2 regions of the Chryseobacterium geocarposphaerae genome follow, and region 1 is predicted to be linked to the other one. Evidence: riboswitches for the same ligand, from Rfam matches in the RefSeq annotation. Region 1 holds a riboswitch; the other holds the start of a gene.
The links. Region 1 has a riboswitch for cobalamin ahead of CLV73_RS07915 (acyl-CoA thioesterase). Riboswitches for the same ligand answer to the same signal wherever they lie in the genome.
Positions count from the first base shown of each region.

Region 2: linked by a shared signal. The riboswitch ahead of metE (5-methyltetrahydropteroyltriglutamate--homocysteine S-methyltransferase) and the one ahead of CLV73_RS07915 (acyl-CoA thioesterase) in region 1 are both predicted to bind cobalamin.

Region 1 is NZ_PGFD01000001.1:1,786,910-1,791,166, forward strand. Features, by position in the region: gene CLV73_RS07905 (ATP-binding cassette domain-containing protein) at 475-1,137, shown strand; gene CLV73_RS07910 (hypothetical protein) at 1,171-1,968, shown strand; cobalamin riboswitch at 2,014-2,194, shown strand; gene CLV73_RS07915 (acyl-CoA thioesterase) at 2,311-2,694, shown strand; gene CLV73_RS07920 (HD domain-containing protein) at 2,827-3,417, opposite strand; gene CLV73_RS07925 (PadR family transcriptional regulator) at 3,731-4,060, shown strand; gene CLV73_RS07930 (PspC domain-containing protein) at 4,072-4,257, shown strand, end outside.
Region 2 is NZ_PGFD01000001.1:1,142,372-1,146,628, reverse strand. Features, by position in the region: gene metE (5-methyltetrahydropteroyltriglutamate--homocysteine S-methyltransferase) at 1-1,257, opposite strand, end outside; cobalamin riboswitch at 1,649-1,832, opposite strand; gene CLV73_RS05125 (Lrp/AsnC family transcriptional regulator) at 1,987-2,448, shown strand; gene udk (uridine kinase) at 2,598-3,212, shown strand; gene CLV73_RS05115 (FtsB family cell division protein) at 3,215-3,571, shown strand; gene CLV73_RS05110 (methylmalonyl-CoA mutase family protein) at 3,723-4,257, shown strand, end outside.

The DNA.
Region 1 (4,257 bases):
TATGAGTTATGAAAAGTAATTTAGAGAACTTACTTTTCTTCATGATTAATTATGGTCAAAAATAAGTTTTTTACAACAAAATAAATAATTTGAAACGGATGAGAATCAGAGTTTGAAAAATTTAAGTAAATAGTTTCAAAGCAAAAAGTATTGTTTCTATGAAATATCTAATTTATATATTTGAATGATAAAAATCAAAAATGGTCAAAAGTCTAAAGATTTTATGGATTTTCTATTTTAAATTGTTAATTCCTGCTGTCCTATTTTCTTTGCTCATAAATACACAGCTTGGTTTCACGGCCGGTAATTTCGGATTATGCTTTCTTCTCTTTTTACCGGCGTTCCATTTTTTGATATATGAATTAAGGTTAAAAGATGAATATTACTTTTATGCTAATTTCGGATTCTCAAGATTATTGCTTTGGGGGATTACAGTTATAGTAAGTCTAATTATAAATATAGGTTGCCAATTTTATGAGTAAACTACATATAGACAGTCTGATAAAATCTTTTAACGGAAAGACAATCTTAAGAGACATTTATCTTGGTTGTGAAACAGGGAAAATCGCAGGAATTTTAGGAAGAAATGGCTCCGGGAAATCTACTTTACTCAAAATAATTTTCGGAACAATGAAAGGAGATCATCAATATATAAGAGTTGATGATAAAGTTCTCCAAAATCAGTGGGACAGAAAAAATAAGATTGCCTATTTGCCACAACATTTTTTCCTTCCAAAAGGTATTAATATTAAAAATTTGATTCCAATTTTCTGCAATAAAGAAAACTCAGAAAAGCTAACTGAGTTGGATTTAATAAAACCCTTATTGAATGAGACTTCAAGAAATCTTTCCGGAGGTGAGAAGAAAATTGTTGAAGCCTTACTGATTATTTTCTCCGAGTCAAAATTCATTTTACTGGATGAGCCCTTCAACGGACTTTCTCCGAAAATGACAAGCGAAGTGCAAAAACTCATCAAAGAGCAATCCAAAGAGAAAGGAATAATCATTTCAGATCACCGATATCAGGAAGTATTGGATATTTCGGATGAAATTTATCTGCTTTCCGATTCTCATTTAAAATCCATTAAAGATTTAAAAGAATTGCAACGCTATAATTATCTCCCGAAAAACATTTAATTTATATATTTGAACTATCAAAAAATTTTCAAGATGATTTCTCTGAACAAAGCATTTTATATATCTATTTTCAGTCTTTTTTCTTTGGCTTCTGTAAAGGCTCAGAATAAAGTTCCTTTCGGAGTGGTAAAAGCAGAAGAAGGCTATGCAATGGTGCGTGTTCATAAAGATGATTATCGGAAAATCGTTGATAAAATCCGTATGAAAACCGGTGATGTGTTTGTCTATGTAAAACCTGCTCCGGGAGAAACAGAATGGATCTGGATCAAATATCCTGAAAAAGATGATACAGACAAACCTTTCGTAAGATACGACAGCATTACCAAGGAAGGGATGGTAAATAAAAACCGTATTGTTTTTGTAGACCAGTTACCTAAATTTACCCCTTCTAAATCTAAAAACGGGAAATCTTTAATTTTCACAGACGATACCAATCCTAAAATACCCGGAAACCAAAGAACCAAAGTTATTATTGACATTTACCCTTCTTATGCTCACATTAAGAAACAGGAAAAAGATGCTGAAGGAAATATCATTAAAATTGACAAACAGAAAACCTGGGGAATCGGTAAAGAGCTTCCAGAAGGAATGACTGAAATAAAGTCTATCCGTGTACAGCAACCGGGAAGAGGCTCCGTTTTTGTAAGGGATGCCATAAAAAACCTGTTTCAGCCTACGATGGATTTTGATAATGTAGGAGTCACCGCTTTAGATCAGGATCATATCTTCTTATATATGATTAATGGTTCCGGAGAAAACCGTTATGTCACCTTCTGGTCTATCAAACAGGGAGCGGCAATTAGTCAGATTATTTACAAAAACCCGGAATAATCTCTTAATTATTCTTATTTTTGCCTTCGAAAAAGTTTAACGACTTTATTCATCATAGAAATTGGTTCTGCTTAGCTGCTGATTAATAGGGAATCGTGTGAAAATCACGAACTGTCGCGCAACTGTAAGTAACTGAAGTCTTTATAAAATATTCCACTGTGCTACCGCATGGGAAGGAAATAGAGATGTTACAAGTCAGGAGACCTGCCTTTTTCTTTAAACAAAAAACTTTCGCGATCTGAAGTTTATTGATCTGATGGATTTTAACAGGTATATTTTATGTCCCTGCTATTCTTCTGTTATTTTAATCTATTTCATTTCGCCTTAATTTAATAATGAAATATGACTACAGAAGAAAGAATTGAAGCATCAGAAACCCGAATTTTCAAAGCAGTTTTCCCTAACACAACCAATCATTACGATACGCTTTTCGGAGGTACAGCGATGCAGCTCATGGATGAAGTGGCTTTTATTGCAGCTACACGATTTGCAAGAAAACGTGTGGTAACGGTAAGCAGTGATAAAATTGATTTTAAAAGATCTATTCCCGCAGGAACGATCGTAGAACTAATCGGAAAAGTTTCCCATGTCGGAAAAACAAGTATGAAAGTCAATGTTGAAATCTATACGGAACAGATGTATTCCTATGAAAGAGAAAGAGCTATTGTAGGGGATTTTACTTTTGTAGCCATAGATGAATTTAAGAAACCAATCTCAATATTATAAAAAAGGTTGCGGCGACCTGCGGTCGCCGCAACCCTATATTTTCAGCATGTTTATTATGAGTTTCGGCGGGCAAAGCCCGCCGAAACTTTTTATTTACCTTCCTTCATTGTGGACTAAAACTTATTTTACAAATTACCTCAACACCTTTTCAGATTCAAGGCTAAGGTTCAATAAATGATGGAAAGCCTCTCCCATTTCATCGGAAGCTCTTACGATGGCATTCTCCAACATATTTCTGATTTGTTTTTCCGTTACTCCGGCTTCTGTCCAGCTTTTTCCCGAAGTATGGGAATTCAGGATGAAAGGCATGATTCTGTCGATGGCACAAGCAAAAATGGCATCCGGAGTTTTTTCTTCCTCAAATTCAAGCCACAAATTAAAGAATTCCGTACGCAAAGGTTCATCTAAAATCCCGAAGATCTTTTGGGCAGAAAGTTTTTCTCTTTCAAATTTCCCTACCATAGCAGCTTCATCAAATAAAAATGTATCTCCTGCTTCAATCTCTACCAGATCATGAATGGAAAGCATTCTTATTACTCTCAATAAATCAATATCTGCCCTGTTTTTCGCGTAAGGAAAAAGAATCTGAGCTAAAATAATTATTTGCCAGGAATGTTCTGCCGTATTTTCTCTTCTGGTATCATCCGCATTATAGTTTCTTCTTTGTACATTTTTCAGGGCATCTACCGCCAGGATAAAATCAATCTCCTTCTGTATTTTCATTCTTTATTGTTATTTACATGATCATATTTTGAATTCATTTATAAAATGTCGATCAAAATTTCTGACCTAAAAATACGAAAATTTAAAATTTTTGGAAAATTTTAAGGCTTAAATAAAACTAAGATGAAAATCAACAAAAATTTATTTTACTGATTATCAATATTTTAAATAATAAAATTAAAAAATTACACTACTTTGTATTGCATAATACCATTTTATTTACATATCTTTGTAATGTAAAATCGAAATAGGATCAACTAGCTAGGTTCCGAACTTCGAAAATTATATAACTAATTAACAAAACTTATTAAAGATGAATACTGAAAATACCAAAGCGCAAATGCGAAAAGGAATTCTGGAATTCTGTATTTTAAGTCTCATCAATCATCGTGAAATGTATGTTTCCGACCTAATAGATGAACTGAAAAAAGGAAAACTGGATGTAGTAGAAGGAACACTCTACCCTCTTTTAACAAGATTAAAAAACGGCGAGTTCCTTTCATACAGATGGGAAGAATCTACAGGAGGACCTCCGAGAAAATATTACCAGATCACCGAAAAAGGTAAATTATTTTTAGATGAACTTCAAAATACCTGGAACGAACTAACAGATTCCGTAAACCAAATCACTCAAAAAAATTAAAAAACAAAGCTATGAACAAGACACTCTCAATAGGACTCGCAGGTTTTTCTTTTACCATAGAAGAACACGCATATATAAAGCTTAGCGATTACCTGAATGCACTGAGAAGCTCGCTGGATGCTTCGGAAGCTGATGAGGTAATGCATGACATAGAAATCAGAATGGTAGAAATCTTCAGAGATTCTTTAGGAAAACGT
Region 2 (4,257 bases), 640 kb from region 1:
GTTTCTTCGGGCATCACTTTCAGTAGTAACATCAATACGGTCTTTTACTTTTTGATTGTGAATTAATGGAGATGTTTTACGGTTTTCAATCGCTTTTTTATTTTCTGCTAAAATCTGCAACGTATTGTAATCCGGGTTTTCTGAAGCCAATTTCTTTAAATTGACAACTTCATACACTTTCTGTTTCGCAAAAGCCATCCATTGTTTGATTTCGGGAGATAAAGTTTCTTCATTTTTCTCTGAATCCAGATCGAAAGGAGAGTGTAACAAAGAACAGGACGGGGCGATGAAAACCCTTTCCGAACCAATTTTTTGAACAGCTTTTTTAATGAACTGTAAAGAATGCTGAAAATCATTTTTCCAGATGTTTCTGCCGTCTACAACACCCAAAGAAAGGCTTAAAGTATTGGGAATATTATTCAAAACTTCATCCAATTGTTCTGGACAACGAACCAGGTCAATGTGTAAAACATCGACAGGTAGGGAAGTGGCGAGTGAAAGATTGTCTTTTAAGCCGTCAAAATAAGTTGCGACAATAAATGTAAGCTTAGGGAACTGTTTTTTGATTTCAGCATACACAAACTGATAGACTTCTTTTGCTTTTTCAGTTAAATCTAATGCTAAAAATGGCTCATCAAACTGAATGTATTCCGCACCGTGACCCTCCAGCTCCTTTAAGATCTGAATATAAACAGGAAGTAAGTTTTGAGCTAAATCCAACTTATCAAAACCTTCTTCTTTCTCTTTTCCAAGCAGTAAATACGTTAATAAACCAATAATAACAGGTTTTGCATTGAATCCGGTCTGTTTCGCACGAATGAATTCTTCGATGATTTTATTGGAGAATAATTTAAATTCCTGGTTTTTCTGAAATTCAGGGACGATATAATGATAATTCGTATCAAACCATTTCGTCATTTCCATTGCGGTAATATCTAAGCCGTCTTTCTGGAAACCTCTTGCCATTGCAAAATAAACGTCCAGTTCGGGCTTTTTTAAAGCAATTTCCTGATAACGTTCAGGAATGGCTCCAACCGTTAAGGTCATATCCAAAACCTGATCGTAATACGAAAAATCATTACATGGGATAAGGTCAATTCCCGCTTCCTGCTGAAGTTTCCAATTACTTTGAGTAATGGTTTTTCCAACCTCTAGAAGGTCGTCTAAATTGATTTTACCTGCCCAATATTGTTCACAGGCTTTTTTGAGTTCTCTGTTGCTACCAATACGCGGATAGCCAAGAAGATGTGTTTGCATTTTCTTACAACTTTTAAATTAGACAATGATTTTAAAAGTTCTTCGGATGCTTCATAATGCTATTGCAGGGAAAAGTTTTGGGGAATTGGTAAGATATAGTGAAGACGTATTTTTCTTTTTAATGAAAAGAATTATAAGATTTTTATTTTTTGATGCAAAGTTTTAATTAAATTTTCTTGACGTCTTAAGTGAGCAGAGTAGAATCAATTTCATTGATTGTAAGAGCGGACGTTTTATCCATACGCTTCATCAGCGAAGAAGTCGCAATTCTTTGCTCCTTAAAAAATAAGAAGTCATCATAAAAAATCTTTGCGTTTAAAAAATCAAAATTTTAAACCCAATACGTTTCCAAAATATCATCTGTCTAACCAAAAACTCCAACCGCGAGAGCATTGTCAATTCGGAACAGGCAGGTCTCCTGACTTATAACGGTTATTGTCATCCTTCCCGTTTACACAGTGGATATGCGTGGACAAAAACTTTGATGTGTTACTTACAGTTGCGCGACAGCTCGTGATTTTCACACGATTCCCTATTAATTTACCTTAAGTAAAACCTTTTCCGTTTGATGAAGTATATTAAAGAACAAAATAGGATTCAAAGATATTGATTAAAGTATATTGATTGGATATATTGATTAAAATAAGATTTTTATTTCGATTTATGTATATTTGAAAGATTATTATTCTGTAAATTTGAGAATTGAACCCCCAAAAAGAATATTATTCTGTGGAAAGACTGGATGAAAAGGATCTTCAACTGCTGAGAATCCTTCAAAAAAATGCAAAACTAACCGTAAAAGAGCTCGCGAAAGAAGTAAACCTATCTGCTTCCCCTGTTTTTGAACGGATGAAAAGACTGGAGCAGGAAGGATATATTAAACATTATGCTGCCATTCTGGAAGCGGAAAAATTGAATCGTGGTTTTACCGTTTTTTGTCAGGTAAAACTGAAAATCCATGATCGTTCTGTCGGAAATCGATTTGTTGAAGATATTTTACAGATTGATGAAGTCGCAGAATGCTATAATATTTCCGGAGATTTTGATTTTTTACTGAAAGTTCAGGTAAGAGATATGAAGCACTATCAGGATTTTGTTTTTAATAAATTAGGCTCTGTAGATTCTATCGGAAGTACACACAGTACGTTTGTGATGGCAGAGGTGAAAAATATTCATGGGGTGAATATTTAATTTTGAATATTGCTAATTCTTATTAATATCTGATAACTTTAAAATTATGCATTAGTTTTCATCTGTTTGAAATTTTAGATTCTCATTTATTTTATTTGCATTCATCTAAAATAGTATATTTGTAAAAACTATAAAGAAACAAAAAAAGAATGCTTGTAATAGGAATTGCAGGAGGTACAGGATCCGGCAAAACTACGGTTGTTGATAAGATCATTCAGCAGCTTGATATCGAAGGAATGAATATCCTTTCACAGGATAATTACTATCATGATAATCATAATCTTACATTAACGGAAAGAGAAGCTTTAAATTATGATCATCCTAAATCCATCGATTTTGATTTGTTGATAAAACATGTGAAAGCTTTAAAAAACAATGAGCCGATCGAACAGCCAATCTATAGTTTTGTAACACACGGAAGAACCGGAGATCATGTGACTGTAGAGCCTAAAAATGTATTGGTTGTAGAAGGAATTTTGGTACTTACGAACAAAGAATTACTAAAAGAATTTGATTTAAAAGTATTTGTTCATGCAGATTCTGATGAAAGACTGATCAGAAGGATCAGGAGAGATACTCAGGAAAGAGGAAGAGACCTGAATGAAGTACTGCACCGTTATCAGACAACATTGAAACCGATGCACCAGGAATTTATTGAGCCTTCAAAAAATGAAGCAGATCTTATTATCCCGAATATGAAGCAAAATTCCGTGGCGATTGATTTTTTAACTACTGTTATTAAAAATTCGTTGAGAAAACATTAGAAATGAAAGAAAACAAACTTATTAAAGACATCCAGCCTAAGTCTGAAACTTTTAAGCTTATTCAAAAATATGTTTTGAATAAATATACGCTTACCATTTGTTTGTTTCTGGTGTGGATGATTTTCTTTGATAAAACTTCGTTTTTGGTAATTAATGAACTGAATGGGGAAATTAACAAATACGAAGACCAGCTTCAATATTATAAAACCGAATACGAAAAAAATGACGCGTTTTATAAAAAACTGATGAATAATAAATCTGAAAAAGAAAAATACGCAAGAGAAAATTATTTTATGAAAAAACCGAATGAAGAGATCTTTATTTTGGTCGTAGATAGTACGAATATTGCGAAAAAATAATTTAAGAAGTGAATGGTGAATGAACAATTCGCTTTGCTTGTCAATTTTTCAATCTAAAAATCTAATAAAAAGAATGTCAGAATGTGTCAATTCATAATTCACTCGTAAAACAAAATTGATGATTGACAATTCACAAAATAATCCATAACCAATGTCAAATACAACCTGGGAAAATCTAGTAAAAAAACAGCTTAAAACAGAAGATATTTATTCCGTTCTTACCAAGGACAATTTGGAAGGGATCCAAGTGAAACCTTACTATGATTCGGTACAAAAACCGTTGGTAAACCTGCCAAAAATAGAAGAAAGTACTCATTTGGTGGCAAGGTACCACGAAAGTCTAGAGGAAGATGTTTTTGCCTTTATTTTGGATCAAAATGTAGAAAATCTGGAACAGAAAACAATTTTTGTTAATAATGTTGATTTGGCGGGACATATCAGTCCAAAAGAAGAAGATCAGTATTTTTCTTTAATTGATGTATTTGATGAAAAAGAAGCTGTGATTAATGATCAGCTGGTAAAAGAATTGTTGGCAAAAGAATTTAAAAGAAATATTTGTGTAGATATTTCTCTTCATCAAAATGCCGGAGCAGCAATTTATCAGCAATTGGGGATTGCTTTGGCAAAGACAAAGGAACTGGTTGAAGTATATGGACCTGAAATCCTAAATAAACTGATTTTCAGAA